DNA from 2 places in the Buttiauxella sp. JUb87 genome. Region 2 is predicted to be linked to the other one. Evidence: predicted binding sites of a transcription regulator. Region 2 holds the regulator's gene; the other holds the start of a gene.
What was found. Region 2 encodes Fur, which represses iron uptake genes when iron is present. Its sites were predicted from a motif close to ATAATAATGAGAACNACTATCAA; they were not measured.
Positions count from the first base shown of each region.

Region 1: the regulator Fur is predicted to act here: its motif matches at 6,334-6,356, upstream of fepD (Fe(3+)-siderophore ABC transporter permease).

Region 1 covers NZ_SNVY01000003.1:248,020-257,020, reverse strand. The annotation lists gene dhbA (2,3-dihydro-2,3-dihydroxybenzoate dehydrogenase) at 1-151, opposite strand, end outside; gene EC843_RS13235 (isochorismatase) at 148-1,008, opposite strand; gene EC843_RS13230 ((2,3-dihydroxybenzoyl)adenylate synthase) at 1,023-2,639, opposite strand; gene entC (isochorismate synthase EntC) at 2,640-3,821, opposite strand; gene fepB (Fe2+-enterobactin ABC transporter substrate-binding protein) at 4,038-4,982, shown strand; gene entS (enterobactin transporter EntS) at 5,033-6,265, opposite strand; gene fepD (Fe(3+)-siderophore ABC transporter permease) at 6,407-7,396, shown strand; gene fepG (iron-enterobactin ABC transporter permease) at 7,393-8,385, shown strand; gene fepC (iron-enterobactin ABC transporter ATP-binding protein) at 8,382-9,001, shown strand, end outside.
Region 2 covers NZ_SNVY01000003.1:419,842-428,842, reverse strand. The annotation lists gene kdpD (two-component system sensor histidine kinase KdpD) at 1-893, shown strand, start outside; gene kdpE (two-component system response regulator KdpE) at 890-1,567, shown strand; gene pgm (phosphoglucomutase (alpha-D-glucose-1,6-bisphosphate-dependent)) at 1,618-3,261, opposite strand; gene seqA (replication initiation negative regulator SeqA) at 3,287-3,829, opposite strand; gene ybfF (esterase) at 4,024-4,800, shown strand; gene ybfE (LexA regulated protein) at 4,936-5,217, shown strand; gene fldA (flavodoxin FldA) at 5,370-5,900, shown strand; gene fur (ferric iron uptake transcriptional regulator) at 6,187-6,639, shown strand; gene chiQ (ChiQ/YbfN family lipoprotein) at 6,729-7,058, opposite strand; gene chiP (chitoporin) at 7,106-8,503, opposite strand; gene glnS (glutamine--tRNA ligase) at 8,977-9,001, opposite strand, start outside.

The DNA.
Region 1 (9,001 bases), 170 kb from region 2:
GGGTGGCAAACGGATAAATCTCCAATGGGAACGCCAGATCAAAGCCGATAACCGTCGCACCAGCTTCGCTAAACGCCCGCGCGGTGTGGTAACCGATGCCCTTGCCTGCACCCGTTACCCAGACGGTTTTGCCGCTAAAATCGATGTTCATGCCGCCACTTCCCGAGACAGCAATACCCACCAGGCGTCGATGCTCGGGTTTTTCGCCAGCATCACGAAATCGATGTCAGCGTGAATTTTGCGCCAGCGTGCCGCCAGCGCCATCATGCGCACCGAGTCGAGGCCGTAATCAATCAGGTTTTCGTCATCTTCCGGGATGTCGGATTCATCCAGCAACGGCAGGACGATTTCACGTAGTTGCTGTTTGTTTTGCGGCGCACATTCGGGCAGCAAATCGCGGGTCATCACCACGCGCCCGGAACGGCCTGCGGTGTATTTCAGCGCCATGATGTGTTCTTCGCGGCTGAAATCAGCCAGCGCATCAGCGACCATAAACGGTTTGATGTCACGCATAAACGCATCAGTTGCCGTGGTCATGCAGCCAATGTGCGCGTAAACACCGCAAATAATCAGCTGGTTACGGCCGGTTTCTTTTAACGCCTGTTCCAGCGGCGAGCGGATAAACGCGCTGTAACGCCATTTGGTCAGCACCGTGTCGTGTTCGTCTGGCACGAGTTCTGCCACCACTTTCTGGCGCTCAGGGTGTTTATTTAAGCCCGGCCCCCACATGTCGTTAAGCAGCGCACGGTCTTCATCACTTTGCGCATTCGGCTGCGCGGTGTAATAGACCGGAATATTGTGGCGTTTGCAGTAAGCGCGCAGCGCGGCAATATTGGCAATAACCTGCTGGATCATTGGGCAATCATCACCCCAGAAATCGATGAAATATTCCTGCATATCGTGAATCAGCAGTGCCGCACGCTCGGGTTCAAACGCCCAGTTCACTTTGTTTTCCGGGATGTCGGCAGCTGTCGGTAAGCTGTACGCGTTCAATTTTGGAATAGCCATAAATTCTCCGTCAGTCAGGAAACCAGTTGCCTGTCAGCAATCAACTGGCGCAAACGTTTTTTGTCCACTTTACCCACCGCGGTCAGCGGCAGGTTTTCAACAATTTCAATGCGATCCGGTAGCTTGAAGTCGGCAATGCCCAACTCACGCAAATAACGGCGAATTTCTACCGCGCGGAACAGGCGACTGCCGACGATAAACGCGCAGCTTTTCTCGCCCAATAAACTGTCTTCCATCGAAACCAGCGCGGCATGGACGATCTCTTCATGGCGCAGCAGCAGGTTTTCGATCTCCTCGGCGGCGATCTTCTCGCCACCGCGATTGATCTGATCTTTCTCGCGCCCCTGCACGGTGATGTAGCCGTCTTCAGCAATCGAAATCAGGTCGCCGGAGCAGTAAAAACCGTTGGCATCGAAGGCGCTGGCGTTGTGTTCCGGGCTGCGGTAATAGCCCCGGAAGGTGTACGGCCCGCGCGTCATCAGGCGGCCCACTTCGCCATGCGGTAATGGGTTGCCATTTTCATCGGCCACCCACACTTCGTCGTCCGGGCACATCGGCTTACCCTGGGTTTTGAAGATATGTTCATCTGAATCATCAAGGCGCGTGTAGTTCACCAGCCCTTCGGCCATGCCGAAAACCTGCTGTAACTGGCAGCCAATTTCAGCGGGAATGCGGGCGGCAAGCGCTTCGCTTAAACGCGCACCGCCGACCTGCAACAGCTTTAGCGACTCAAGCGATTTATTGCTGCCCCATTCGCCAATGGCTTGTAACCACAGACTGACCGCAGGCGGCACCAGTGCGGTGACGTTGATTTGATGGCGTTCAATCAGCGGGAAACAGAGCGTGGCGCTCGGGTCGTTTGCCAGCACCACACGCCCGCCGCCGTAAAAAACGCCCAGCGAACCTGGTGAACTCAGCGCGTAGTTATGCGCCGCCGGAATGGCGCACAAGAAGCGCGTGTGGGTATCAAAACGGCAGATTTCGACGCTGCGGCGAATGCTGTAGTAGTAATCGTTATGGGTGCGCGGGATCAGTTTCGGCGTGCCGGTGCTGCCGCCGGAAAGCTGGAAAAATGCCACTTCGTCCGCCGCCGATGGCGAAGCGACAAAGTTGTCTTCCGCTTCGTTGATGAAGGCACTTAGCGAACGTTCGCGGTCGCTTTCATTGAGCAAAACAGCCATGCGTAGCGACGGGTTTTGCTGGCACAGCGCATCAAGGAAATCATCATGAACGAACAAATTGTGTTTGCGGTCGGCAATCAGCACCACCGGCTCAATTTGCTGCGCGTAGGCTTCCATCTCGGTGCGTTGATGGCTGAACAGCGCGTTAACCGGTGCTACGCCAATTTTCAGCAGCGCGAATAGCGTGATGTACAGTTCCGACACATTACCGAGCTGCACCAACGCAGTTTCGCCGTTGTTCAGGCCACGGCGTTTAAGGGCTGAAGCCAGGCGCGTCGCCGCTTGTTCTAATTCGCGATAGCTGAAATGGCGTTCGCCATCAACCAGCGCAATTGCGTCATTGTGCGCGTGGCGGTTGAGAATATCGGTCAGCGGCAAATCCGCCCAGTAACCTTTTTCGCGGTAGCGGGCCGCTAAATCGTCCGGCCAGCGCGTGAATTGAATCGCCATTTAGTTGAGTCCAAATACGTGGAGCATGGTGGAAAGTTTGACGCCAGTTTCGCGCCACTCCGATTCCGGCGACGAAGCAGGCACGATGCCCGCCCCAGCGAACAGGCGCACCTGGTTTGCAGCGACACGGGCGCAGCGGATTGTCACCACCCACTCACCGTTGCCTTCAGCGTCACACCAGCCGACGATGCCGCCGAACAGCTCGCGGTCAAATGGCTCAAGTTCTGCAATCAATTTGCGCGCCACATCGTGTGGGAAGCCACTCAACGCCGGCGTCGGGTGCAGCAGGCAGGCGAGGGATAACGCATTGTCCTGCGGGTCTTTTACCTGGCCGTAAATCGGCGTGGCGAGGTGCCATAAGGTCGGCGTGGTAATCAGTTCTGGCGTGTCAGAGAGCGTCAAAGTCTGGCTGTGCGGCTGCAAAACATCGCGCATCGCTTGCGTCACCAGACCGTGTTCGTGGCGGTCTTTCTTTGAGTGCAGTAACTGCGTGCCAATTTCGCTATCACGCGGGATATTTTCCCGGTCGCGCCGTGCCGATCCCGCCAGCGGCAGCGAGCTGAAATTCTTGCCGGATTTACGTAACAGCAATTCCGGGCTGGCACCCACTAGCGAGCTGCCATCCGGCAACGGGACGTGGAAGTTGTAGCTGGTGGGGTTTTGGCTAATCAGGCGATTGAGCAGCCCATCGAGATCAATTGGCATTTGGGTTTCGATATCAATCAGGCGCGAGAGCACCACTTTGTCGATATCCGGCTGCGCCGTTGCAGCGGCGGCATGAGCCACCATTTCCATAAATTTGTCTTGTTCCGGAATCGCTTTACGCGCGGCAATGTTGAGCGGTTTCGCCACAGCCGTTTGGCGGGCGTCATCCTGGCGTTGGGCGCGTGAAAACGGCTGCCAGCTTTCAGGGATAAACAGCGCTGAAGGTTGGCGGGGATCAAACGGAATGGCACCGACGACAACCGGCTTCTCGATGCCATGTTTTTTGGCATTTTCGAACGCTTCACGCAACGAAGTTTGCAGGTGACCATGGGAATTTGCGCCATCAATCGCCGGGCAATCCAGGCGAGCAAAGCAGCCGCTTGTTGAAAAACTGCGATATGGCGACATAAAGAAAAAACTATCTGCACAAGGTGTTAGCCGTTTTTCTTGTCGTTCCTCAGCCAGTAACGTTTCCATGAACTCTCCGTAAAAACATGACAAAAGATAGTAATAATGATTATCATTTGCTTTTCGGGGTCGTAACCTAAAGAGAAAAGACAGCACTGTCAATAGTTGCTCAGTCTTGTCGGATGGCGCTAATGCTTATCCGATCTACGCGAAACGGTTTTGTAGGGTGGGTAAGCGCCAGCGCCATCCACCGCCATCAGGCAAATTTCAACAGGATGTCATTGAGTGAAAATCAGATTCTCCGCATTCATCTTTCTATGCTTAAGCAGCCTCGCCCACGCCGCCGACTGGCCGCGAACGATCACCGACAGCCATGGCACACATACGCTGACACAAGCACCGCTGCGCATTGTTTCCACTAGCGTCACGCTAACCGGCTCGCTGCTGGCAATTGATGCCCCCGTGGTGGCAAGCGGTGCCACCACACCTGGCAATCGAATGGGAGATGCGCAAGGTTTCCTGCGCCAGTGGGGTGATATCGCAAAAGCGCGCAACGTGCAGCGTTTATATATTGGCGAAGCCAGCGCCGAAGCCGTGGCTGCGCAAATGCCAGATTTGATTTTGATTAGTGCCACCGGAGGCGATTCCGCCCTCGCCCTTTATGACCAGCTTTCCACTATCGCCCCGACGTTAGTTATCAATTACGACGACAAAAGCTGGCAGCAATTGCTGACGCAACTCGGCGAGATTACCGGGCATGAAACCCAGGCGGCGGCACGCATTGCCAGTTTTGATAAGCAGCTCAACGAGGCAAAACAGCGTATGACGCTGCCGCCACAGCCGGTCACCGCGCTGGTTTACACCCCGGCATCACGTTCGGCAAACCTGTGGACGGCAGAATCCGCGCAGGGGAAATTGTTCCAGCAGTTAGGTTTTACTTTGTCGTCTTTGCCTGCGGCGGTGAATGCCAGCAAGAGCATGGGAAAACGCCACGACATCGTGCAATTGGGTGGCGAGAATCTTGCTGCGGGTTTGAATGGTGAGAGTTTGTTCCTGTTCGCCAGCGATGAGAAAGATGCCACGGCGCTGGAAACCAACCCATTGCTTTCGCACCTGGGCGCCGTGCAGAAAAAACAGGTTTATGCGCTGGGCACCGAAACATTCCGTCTGGATTATTACAGTGCCACGCAGGTTCTGGAGCGGATGAGTCAGTTGTTTGGTAGCAAGTGATTTTTTGTAATGTGGTGGATGACGCTTGCGCTTATCCACCCTACGAAAACCTACGCCGGAACGCTCTGCTGATAACCACGCAGCTGCACCAACACCATCGCCAATACTATGCCGCACAGTGTTAATGCCAGGCCGCTCGCACTCGCCGCAGCGACCGGCGTCATCGCTACCGTCAGGCCGCCTAAAATGGCGGCACCAATCGCATCGCCAGTGACGTTTTGCGCCGTCCACAAACCGTTAATACGACCTAACATACCGTCCGGTGTTAGCGTCTGAATTAAGGTGTATTGCAGCAAAGAGCTGATCGCACTGAGATAACCAAATAGCGCCAGACACGCCAGCCCAAGCCCCCAAACCGGCATCAGGCTGAAAACGCCAATTGAGATAAACGAAACAATTCCCGTCGCCAGCATAATACGGCCTGGGCGTGCGTGATGAGCAATACGCCCGCTGGTCAACGCGCCAATGGCAGCACCCAACGGAACGGCAGCGTACATCAGGCCGATTTGCGCCGCACTCATTTGCCAGTGTCCGGCGAGTGCGGGATAAAGAACGCGCACCGCGCTCGCCATCGTCAGCAACGCGCCAACTAACGCAATGCCGCCAATAATCGGGTTACCGACCAAAAAACGGAACCCATTGAGCAGCGAAAGCAGCGGGTTTTCACGCACCTGCGGCGGTGGCGCCAGCTTCGGTAAACTCAACAGCGGCAGTAAAGTGACGAAAGTGCCGACAGACGCCAGCGCGTAGTTCCACACCACGCCGCCGGAGGCCAACAACAGCCCGCCAATCATCGGTGAAATCACTGAGCCGAGGCGCACCGTCAGCATGGTAATCGCACTCGCCTGCATTAAATTTTCACGCCCGACTAACGCGGGTGTGGCGGCTAACAACGCGGTCACGCCAAGTGCGCCAAAGAAACCATCCCACACGCCAAGCAGATAAATCGCCGCCAGCGACGGTTCCGGCAAGGCGGCGTTAATCGTCAGGCCAATAAAGCCAACGCCACAGGTAGATCGCGCCAGCAAAATCAAACGGCGGCGTTCGTGCCGGTCGGCCAGCACGCCGCCCATCATCAGGCCGATAAACATCGCGCTGCCGGTTAACGTCACTGCCAGCCCGACTTGCAAGGAGGAACCGGTCAGCGTCTGGATTTGTACCGGCACGGCAACGCCCAGTAACCCAAGCGAGACAATCGAGATAAAACGGGCAAGGAAGACGGCGCGAAAAGCAGGATGAGTTTTGAGCAAACTGAGGTTGAGCAACAAAGAATTGCGGTTCATTACATGGCCTTAAAACGAATTTTTCTTTCCAGATGCGAGGCGGCTCATGCTAGCATAAACAAATAAGAGTGATAATGATAATAACTATCATTTAATTTTACATGGTTTTTGTAAGGCTACGAAGTGAAGGATATACAACGTATGTCACGCTGGTTCATCCTGCTGAGTTTGTTGTTTTTACTGCTTTTAATGGCAGCGCTCAGTCTGCTGTTAGGTGCCAAATCACTCCCCGCAGAAGTTGTTATGGATGCGCTCAGCGGCCAGTGCCAAAGTGCGGATTGCACTATCGTGCTTGATGCACGCCTCCCGCGCACGCTAGCGGGTATTCTTGCCGGAGGCGCACTTGGCCTTGCCGGTGCGTTGATGCAAACCCTGACGCGCAATCCGCTTGCTGACCCCGGTCTGCTTGGTGTTAATGCCGGAGCGAGTTTTGCCATTGTGCTGGGTGCCGCCGTGTGGAGCCTTTCGTCGCCGATAGCGCTGCTCGGGCTGGCGTTTGCTGGTGCATTAACTGCCGCTTTAGTGGTGGCGTTTACCGGAAGCCAGGGCGGTGGGCAGCTCAGCCCGGTGCGCTTGACGCTGGCAGGCGTGGCGCTCGGCGCGGTGCTTGAAGGCTTGAGCAACGGTATCGCGCTGTTAAATCCAGTGGTCTATGACCAGTTACGTTTCTGGCAGGCCGGAACGCTGGATATTCGCACCCTCACCACTTTGAAAATTATCGTGCTGCCGGTACTGACGGGCTGTGCGATTGCGCTGCTGATCAGCCGTTCGCTTAACAGCCTGAGCATGGGCACCGACACCGCAACCGCACTCGGCAGTAAAGTGGCGCGCACCCAATTGCTGGGTTTAGTGGCAATAACGTTATTGTGTGGCAGCGCCACCGCCGCCGTGGGGCCGATTGCCTTTATTGGCCTGATGATGCCGCATCTGGCGCGTTGGCTGGTGGGTGCCGACCACCGCTGGTCGCTTCCCGTCACCTTGATTGCCACCCCTGCCCTGTTGCTGTTCGCCGATATTATTGGCCGCATGCTGGTGCCTGGCGAGCTGCGCGTTTCGGTGGTGAGCGCGTTTATTGGCGCGCCGATGCTCATTTACCTGGTGCGCCGTAGCCGCAAAGGAGCCAGGCAATGAACCGCTCCTCCCCACGCCTGTTTATCAGTTGCTGGTGCTTGCTGTTGCTCGGTATCTCGCTCGGATTATGGAGCCTGGGCAGCGGCGTGTTGCCGCTCTCGGTCAGCCAGGTGATTGACGCGCTGCTTGGTACAGCACCACGTAATATCTCACTGGTGGTCGTCGAATGGCGTTTACCACGCGTTGTCATGGCGCTGCTGATTGGCGCGGCGCTGGGCGTGAGCGGGGCCATTTTCCAGTCGCTAATGCGCAACCCGCTCGGCAGCCCGGATGTGATGGGTTTTAACACCGGAGCCTGGAGCGGAGTATTAGTGGCGATGGTGCTGTTTGGTCAACATCAAACGGCGATTGCCGGTGCAGCCATGGCAGGCGGCATCATCACCGCGCTGGTGGTGTGGTTGCTGGCCTGGCGTAACGGTATCGAAACTTTCCGCTTAATCATTATTGGAATCGGCGTGCGCGCCATGCTGGTGGCGTTTAACACCTGGCTGTTACTGCACGCCTCGCTGGAAACCGCTCTCTCCGCCGGGTTGTGGAATGCAGGCTCACTCAACGGTTTGACGTGGGCGAAAATTTCCCCTGCCGCCCCGTTGATGTTGCTAGCGCTAATTGCGGGCGCATTACTGGTTCGCCGTATGCGGCTGCTGGAAATGGGCGATGACAGCGCCTGCGCATTGGGTGTTTCCGTTGAGCGCTCGCGCCTGATGTTGATGTTAACCGGCGTGATTCTGACTGCCGCCGCAACCGCACTTGCCGGGCCGATTTCGTTTATCGCCCTCGTCGCCCCGCACATTGCCCGCCGCCTGAGCGGCAGCTCGCGCTGGGGTTTGCTGCAATCCGCCTTATGCGGTGCAACGTTGCTGCTGGCCGCCGACCTTTGCGCCCAGCAACTGTTCATGCCGTATCAGTTACCGGTCGGCGTGGTGACGGTCAGCCTTGGCGGTATCTATTTAATTGCGTTGTTGATTCAGGAGTCCCGTAAGAAATGAGTCAGATTTCCTCCCCCTCACGCCTGCATGGCGAAAAACTGACGCTGGGATATGGCAATCATGTGGTGGCAGATGGCCTGACCGTCGCCATTCCTGACGGGAAATTTACCGCGATTATCGGCCCCAACGGCTGCGGGAAATCCACGCTGCTGCGCACGCTAAGCCGCCTGATGAAACCGATGCACGGCGAGGTGTGGTTAGACGGTAATGAAATCCATCGCTTCGCCACTAAAGAAGTGGCGCGGCGCATCGGGTTGCTGGCGCAAAACTCCAGCGCACCGGGCGATATTAGCGTGGCTGAACTGGTAGCGCGTGGGCGTTATCCGCATCAGCCGATGTTTACCCGCTGGCGCGAAGAAGACCGCCAGGCGGTGGCGCGGGCAATGCAGGCGACCAACATTGAAGATTTAGCCGAGCAGCCAGTGGATACGCTATCGGGCGGCCAGCGCCAGCGCGCATGGATTGCGATGGTTCTGGCGCAGGAAACCTCCATTCTGCTGCTGGATGAACCGACCACCTGGCTGGATATCAGCCATCAAATTGATTTACTGGAACTGCTGCGCGATCTGAACCAAAAGCAGGGCTACACGCTGGCTGCCGTGCTGCACGATTTGAA
Region 2 (9,001 bases):
TTTTGCCGCTGAAAACGTCGGAAAGAACCCTCGGGTTATTGATTGTCGAGCCGAGTAATTTGCGTCAGTTGATGATCCCGGAACAACAACGCCTGCTGGAAACGTTCACGTTACTGGCGGCCACGGCACTGGATCGCTTATTGCTGACCGCCAGTGAAGAGCAAGCCAGGATTTCCAGCGAACGCGAGCAAGTGCGTAATTCGTTGCTGGCTGCGTTGTCTCACGATTTGCGTACTCCGTTGACGGTGCTATTCGGCCAGGCAGAAATACTGACGCTGGATTTGGCCTCTGAAGGCTCGAAACACGCCCCGCAAGCCAACGACATTCGCCAGCATGTGCTGAATACCACGCGTCTGGTGAACAATTTATTGGATATGGCGCGCATTCAGTCTGGCGGATTTAATCTGCGCAAAGAGTGGTTAACGCTTGAGGAAGTGGTCGGTAGCGCGTTGAAGATGCTGGAACTGAGTTTGGGCGGTCGGCATATTGTGCTTTCGTTACCTGACCCGTTAATGCTTATCCATGTTGATGGCCCGCTGTTTGAACGCGTGCTGATAAATCTGCTGGAGAACGCGGTGAAGTACGCCGGGTACCACGCCAATATAGGTATTCGCGCTCAGACCGAGGCTTCCCAACTGGATCTTGAGGTCTGGGACAGCGGTCCAGGTATCCCTGCTGGCAAAGAACAGCTAATCTTTGATAAGTTTTCCCGTGGTAACAAAGAGTCCGCCATCCCCGGTGTCGGTTTAGGGCTAGCGATTTGCCAGGCGATTGTTGAAGTGCACGATGGAAAAATTTATGCCGAAAATCGCCCGGAGGGAGGGGCGAGTTTTCATGTTATTTTACCGCTTCCCCCACCGCCTGAACTGGCTGAGATGAACGAGGCTTTGTGATATCAGTTCTGATTATTGAAGACGAAAAAGAGATCCGCCGTTTTCTGCGCACCGCGCTGGAAGCAGAATCGCTACGCGTTCATGAAGCCGAAACATTGCAGCGTGGTTTGCTGGAAGCCGCCACGCGCAAGCCTGATTTAGTGATTCTTGATCTCGGTTTACCCGATGGTGACGGTCTGGATTTTATCCGCGATTTCCGCCAGTGGAGCCAAACGCCGATTGTGGTGCTATCTGCTCGCAGCGATGAACAAGTGAAGATAGATGCGCTAGACGCGGGCGCGGATGATTATCTCAGCAAACCGTTTGGTATTGGCGAGCTGCAAGCACGTTTGCGAGTAGTATTGCGCCGCCATGCCAGTGTGGCACAGCCCGATCCGGTTTATCAGTTTTCAGGCATTAGTGTGGACCTTGCTACCCGCCGTATTACGCGGGATGGCGCTGAAATCCATCTCACACCGATTGAGTTTCGTTTGCTCGCCACGCTGCTCAATAACCACGGTAAGGTGCTGACTCAGCGCCAGTTGCTCAATCAGGTTTGGGGGCCGAATGCCGTGGAGCATAGCCATTATTTGCGGATTTATATGGGACATTTGCGCCAGAAGCTGGAAAGCGATCCCGCGCGTCCGGCGCATTTGCTGACCGAAACTGGGATTGGTTATCGGTTTATGCTGTAGTTCCGGCAGACAAAAAAGGCGCCTTGCGGCGCCTTTTCCAATTCAACATCTTACTTCGCGTTTTTCAGCACTTCGCTGACAATCTCTACCGCTTCTTTCTCAATTTGCAGACGGTGTTCTGCACCTAAGAAACTTTCACAGTAAATTTTGTACGCATCTTCAGTACCCGAAGGGCGTGCCGCAAACCAGCCGTTGTCGGTCATCACTTTCAGGCCGCCGATAGAAGCGCCGTTGCCAGGGGCCGCCGTTAAACGTGCGGTGATCGGGTCACCTGCCAGGGTGCTGGCGCTGACCATTTCCGGAGAAAGTTTGGATAATGCCGCTTTCTGCGCAGTTGTCGCGGAGGCTTGCAGACGGTTGTAGCTTGGCGCGCCGAAACGGGCAGCCAGTTCGTCATAATGCTGTTGCGGGTTCTTACCGGTGACGGCGGTTATTTCTGCCGCCAGCAGACACATGATGATGCCGTCTTTGTCGGTAGACCACGGTGTGCCATCAAAGCGCAGGAACGATGCCCCGGCACTTTCTTCGCCACCAAAACCAAAGCTGCCGTCGAACAGGCCATCAACAAACCATTTGAAACCCACTGGCACTTCAACCAGTTTACGGCCCAGGTCGTTAACCACGCGGTCAATCATCGCGGATGACACCAGAGTTTTACCGACGGCCACATCTTTACCCCACTGCGGGCGATGCTGGAACAGGTAGTTAATCGCAACCGCCAGATAATGGTTTGGGTTCATCAGCCCTGCTGGCGTGACGATACCGTGGCGGTCGTAATCCGGGTCATTGGCGAAGGCCAGATCGAATTTGTCACGCAACGCCAGCAAACCTTCCATCGCACACTCGGACGAGCAATCCATACGGATAGCGCCGTCTTTATCGAGGTGCATAAAGCGGAAGGTTTGATCGACGTGATCGTTAACAATCGTCAGATCCAGGTTGTAGTGTTTGGCGATGCGCTGCCAGTATTCGATACCGGACCCACCGAGCGGATCAACGCCCAGTTTCAGACCCGATTTCTGGATGGCGGCCATATCAACGATATCCACCAGCCCTTCGATAAACGGCTGCACCAGATCTTGTTCTTGTACGTGACCGCTTGCCCAGGCTCTCTCCAGAGAGATGCGTTTTACATCTTTCAGATCCGCCGCCAAAAGCGCGTTGGCACGATCTTCAACCACCTTGGTGACGTTGGTATCAGCCGGGCCACCATTAGGCGGATTGTATTTGATACCACCGTCTTCCGGTGGGTTGTGCGAAGGCGTAATGACGATGCCGTCAGCCTGCGCACCAGCGTTTTTGTTATGCGTCAGAATGGCATGTGAAATGGCAGGCGTTGGCGTGTAGCCGTTTGCCTGCTGCACAATGACATCCACACCGTTTGCAGCCAGCACTTCCAGCACGGAAATAAACGCAGGTTCAGATAGCGCGTGGGTATCTTTACCCACGTAGCACGGCCCGGTAATGCCATTTTTTGCACGATCTTCAGCAATCGCCTGAGCAATCGCCAGAATGTGAGGTTCGTTGAAACTATGACGTGCCGCACTACCACGATGGCCGGAGGTACCGAATTTCACCGCGTGTTCGCTATTCCCCACTTCAGGCTTCAGCACGTAATACTGGGCCGTCAGTTGGGCTACGTTAATCAAATCGCTCTGTTGTGCCGGTTGTCCTGCACGAGGGTGGTTAGCCATTGGCCTTTCCTTCTGACGCGAGGTGTTAGATTGTGCCGCAAACCTTTTCAATCAATTCCGCAGGGAACTGCATTGATTGCATGATGTGTTCAATCATGCTGCATTTACGACCCGTATTGGTGTTAGTGATAACCCAGTATGGCGTGCCCGGAACATGCTTTGGTTTGGTCTGGTTGCCATTTTGCAGCAGCGTTTGCTCATTACCTGCAAAATAGACGCGCGTCCGGCCATGCAGCGACTCGGTCGCTTCACCAAAAGCATGTGCGTCGAGGGTATACAGAGTAGAAAGCACCATCATGAAACGATTGACGGCTTTCTTTTGCTCGGCATATTCATCTGACAACAGTAATTCACGAACCGCACGTACGCGATCGCGAGCTTTGTTTACGGGTTTGGCTTCCGGAGCAGCAGCTGCTGCCGTCTGGCCGGTAGTTACTGGTGTAGCAGGAGATTGACCGGCGGTAAATTTCAACATGCGCCGTAAAATATCGGACGCGCTTTCACCAATGTGCTGCGTGTGGCTGGCAATATAGCGATAGAGCTCGTCATCAACTTCAATTGTTTTCATCTTAATCCGGTGCGGTATCTTTTCTGAATTCAAGTTGTTGGGATTATATGTACATATTCGCACAAATCCCAACCTCGGGTAGCGCCAAACTTATGTCACACCACAAAGTCAGACTAAACTGGAAATTTGCGGCACTGCGGCAGGATGCCGTTATGATACCCTAACCTCACGAAGTAAAAAAAAAGAACTTTGCCATGAAATTGAATGCTCGCCTGCAAACTGCGCAACAATCGACTAGTAATTCCCCCATCGTCCTAATCCACGGCCTTTTTGGTAGCCTTGATAACCTGGGCGTGTTGGCCCGCGACCTCGGGCAAAATCATACGTTGCTGCAAATCGATCTGCGCAACCATGGTTTATCGCCCCGTAGCTCTGAAATGAACTATGCCGCGATGGCGCAGGATGTGGTTGAAACGCTCGAAGAATATGGCTTTGAAAAAGCAATCATTATCGGCCATTCCATGGGCGGTAAAGTTGCGATGGCTCTGACAGCTATTGCACCTGAGCGCATTGATAAACTGGTGCTGATTGACATTGCACCGGTGGATTATCAGGTACGCCGTCACGATGAAATTTTCGCGGCTATTAATGCAGTCAGTAGTAGTGGAGCGAAAACACGTCAACAAGCCGCTATGGTGATGCGTGAGCATCTGAACGAAGAAGGTGTGATTCAATTCTTGCTGAAGTCATTTGCTGACGGCGAGTGGAAGTTTAATGTTCCGGTATTGTGGGAACAGTACGAGAATATTGTCGGCTGGCAAGCTATCCCAACCTGGAATGAACCGGCACTGTTTATCCGTGGTGGTGCATCCCCTTATGTTGACGAATCACACCGCGAAACGCTGCTTGCGCAATTCCCTCAGGCGCGCGCTCATGTGGTTGCCGGTGCCGGACACTGGGTTCACGCCGAAAAACCTGATGCTGTTTTGCGCGCAATCCACCGTTTTATCGACGCAAGTGCCGCAAACTGATTAAAAACAAACCGACTGGCTGTTAGATGCAGCTAACGCGTTGGCGCGCAAGCCATGCTGATGTATGATTGCGCGCTAAAATGCGCCAGAGCACCCCGCTCCGTGCCACCTGAATTCCCTGTCAGTAGTCTAATCATGGCAAAAGAACAAACGGACCGTACTACATTAGATCTGTTCGCGGACGAGCGTCGCCCCGGGCGGCCAAAAACTAATCCGCTGACGCGTGATGAGCAACTGCGTATCAACAAACGCAACCAGCTCAAGCGCGATAAAGTACGCGGCCTGAAGCGAGTGGAACTGAAGCTCAATAACGATGCAGTAGATGCACTAAATCATCTGGCTGAAGCGCGCAATATCAGTCGTAGTGAGTTGATTGAAGAGATTCTACTCGCGCAACTGAAGCAGCATCTCAGTTAGTTGAAAGGCTATATGCCCGGAATACGATGTTGCAGTCTGTGCACAACAGGCTGATAGCAGTTTCCGCACCGCAATGTGTTCTGCTATGATTGCCCTATCTGTGGCCAATTAGCAGCCACCATACCATTAAGTATCAAGAGGTTATTTTACTCATGGCAATCGTAGGCATTTTTTTCGGCAGCGACACTGGTAACACCGAAAATATCGCGAAGATGATTCAAAAACAGCTCGGTAAAGACGTTGCTGAGGTGCATGACATTGCTAAGAGCAGCAAAGAAGACCTGGAAGGCTTCGATATTCTGCTTCTCGGCATTCCAACGTGGTATTACGGTGAAGCGCAATGCGACTGGGATGACTTCTTCCCGACTCTGGAAGAAGTTGATTTCAACGGCAAACTGGTCGCCCTGTTCGGCTGTGGTGACCAGGAAGACTATGCAGAATACTTCTGTGACGCATTGGGCACTATCCGTGACATCATTGAGCCACGCGGTGCTGCTATCGTCGGTCACTGGCCAACGGCGGGCTACCATTTTGAAGCCTCTAAAGGTCTGGCTGACGACGATCACTTTGTCGGTCTGGCTATCGATGAAGATCGTCAACCAGAACTGACCGCTGAACGCGTTCAGAAATGGGTCAAACAAGTTTCTGACGAGCTGAACCTGGCAGATATCATCAACGCCTGATTCTGGATGTGACGCAGCTTTTAAACGGGTTGCGTCACATTGATAGATTATTCCGATTAAAATAATCGCTACAAATTTTTAACTTTTCGGTTTGTCCCTGTACAATGACCCCCTGGCTAAATAGCTAACAAGGCAATTAAATCGCGACTCAGCCGCCATTTTTTAGCTTGATTATGAATAATACTTGCGGTTTCCATTTAGAATCTGCAGTTCTATAATGAGACGCATTCATCTTAACGCTCACCCTGAGTCCGAGCGATCCGTTAAGCAACAGGACAATTTCCGCATGACTGACAATAATACCGCATTGAAGAAGGCCGGCCTGAAAGTCACGCTTCCGCGATTAAAAATCCTTGAAGTGCTACAGGGTCCGGTGAACCATCATGTCAGTGCGGAAGACTTATACAAACGTCTGATTGATATGGGCGAAGAAATTGGTCTCGCCACAGTTTATCGTGTACTAAACCAGTTTGATGATGCAGGCATTGTCACTCGTCACAACTTCGAAGGCGGCAAATCCGTATTCGAGTTAACTCAACAACATCACCACGACCACCTGATTTGCCTGGACTGCGGCAAAGTTATTGAGTTCAGTGATGATTCAATTGAATCTCGTCAGCGTGAAATCGCATCACGCCATGGCATCCGTCTGACCAACCACAGCCTGTACCTTTACGGTCACTGCGCTGAAGGTGATTGCCGTACCGACGAGAATGCACACGAAATCAGCGAAAAGTAATCCGCATATCTGACATTCTGAACCAGATGTCAGGTATAAAAAAACCGGTGAGGAAGCTCACCGGTTTTTTTATTGCCTGAATTCACAGATTACTTGTTGTTCGCACGAATCTCTTGCCAGATTTTATCGCACTTGGCTTTTACCGCCTGGTCGTTACCAGTACGAGTGGCCTGAATACAGTTTTGATAATCCAGGGTGCGCACCGTTTCTTTCTTCGCAAATTCCTGGTGTTCCTTTTCCTGACCCAGCACGTTTAACACGCTCTGACAGGCCTGAATTTTATCAGGATTCCCTTCTGCGGTATTGATACAGGCGCTATAGGCTTGTTTCAGTTTTGTATCTTCAGGTGCCGTTTTAGAGGGTTGTGCGCAGGCGCTCAAACCTAAAGCCATGACCGTAACCAAAATGATTTTTTTCATGCTCGATATCCTTTATAAAACCGGGCGCTTTCACGCCCGGAATCGAATCAGAAGATGGTGAACGGTGCGATGACGATGAATTTCACGTCACGCTCATCCTGGAAGATGTTGCCGTAACCACCGCCCCAGCTTGGGATGTCGGAGTGGTTGTCGTATTGAGTGAAGTGCAGTTTGAACAGAGTGCCTTTCGCGCGCCCATCCTGAATGGTGTACAACGCGTCAAGGCTGTACGCCGATTCTTTCAGGCGATTGTCAGCATCGTAGTAACCGTCAGTGGTTGGTTTAGAGCTTGGTTTTGCATCCCATGCGTAAACATACGAAGCACCTACAGCCCAACCAGCCAGATCCCAATTGCTCAGGTCATACATGGCACCCGCGAAGATGGCTTTTTCACCATTGGCGTTGAAGTCAGAACGGTTATCCCACCAGATATCCAGACGACCGTTTGACGATGCGTAAGTTGGGGTCATACGTTGCAGGAAGTAGCCCTGCTGGCCATCAGCCTTGACCATGGTACCTTCGAGCCGCAGGTCAACCTGGCCCACTTTGTAGCCGAATGTCAGAGCCTGCAACCATGCGGTGCCGTCATACAGATCGTTAACGCTGCCATCAGAGACTTTGTCACGCGAACCGTAGAACTGGTAGCTGGTAGACAATGGGCTGCCAGCTACATCAAATTTGTAGCTTGCTTTAGTGAAGTATTGGTCGATATACCCTTCTGCCTGACCGAATGCCGCTTCAAGAATCAGATCATTTTTGAAGTCATACTTCGCGCCCAGCGAGTGCAGATACTCAACTTTGGTGTTCTTATCGTTCTGATAGAACTTGTCCATCTCCAGGTGCCACGGAGCTTTATACTCATTGGTCCACATGTAGGAGAAGCTCAGAGCACCGGCATCGGCATAATCAAAGTTTGCCCCGGCTTCAGCGCCCTGGTAAGTACCAGGCATGAAACTCCAGTGTGGTGCTAATAAAGATTGCCCTGTTGGCTGGATGTAACCCGCACGGGCCCAAACCGGGCCGTATTTGAATTTAGCTGCGGCTTTATAAAGGCTTATACCGCTCTTATCGCCGGAATAATCTTCATCGTAAGCTTTGTTTGAAGAGGAAAATGCGATTTCGTTCGGGTGGCCGCTGTCGCCATTTTCTGCCATTTCGATAGCAGTAAAGGCGGCGATATCCAGACCAAACATGTCAGCAGCATAACCGGACTGGAAGTCCAGATTGGCGTTCCAGGTAGCGTGAGAAAGGTTAGTTTCATATTTATCTGTCGTAACATCTTTACGGTCACGTTCACGCTGCCAGTAATAAACACCACCGGTCAGTGTTGAATCATCAAAAAAACCTGCTGCACTTGCCTGAGGGATAACAACCAGTCCAGAAAGAGCCGTGACGCCTGCAATAGCAAGGGCCAGCGCACTACGTTTGCCACTAAACGTACGCATATAAAATTCCTCTTTGACGTATAAATAATCGCCGGACGTTAAAAGACGTCAGATAGCGAAAAAAGTAAAAATGCCTAACGGCTAAAGCGGTTATAAATATTTTCCCGCATTTACTGCTCCCCATAAGACTATTTTTCGCGACGCGAATTATCAACGACTTTGTAAGAGTTCATTCCGATATTATGACAGAGAGCACATAATTCATGAGTATTTGTAACAAAAATCAACTGTGGAATTTTATGTTTATAAATCAACAAATATTGATATAAACCACCATATGAGAGCGCTCACATGATAAAAGAAAGGATTTATTATGTTCCGAGATTGACCAGCCAGAGAATTCCCAGGGAAATATAAATAACATTAATTCGCATCGCGAATGTAAGTAAATATTTAATCCTGTGATTATTAAGCAAAAAAAAACGCCGCGATTTGCGGCGTCTTTGTTACATATTGACTGCGTGTATAACTAATTACTCGCCTATTTTGGCCCAGGTA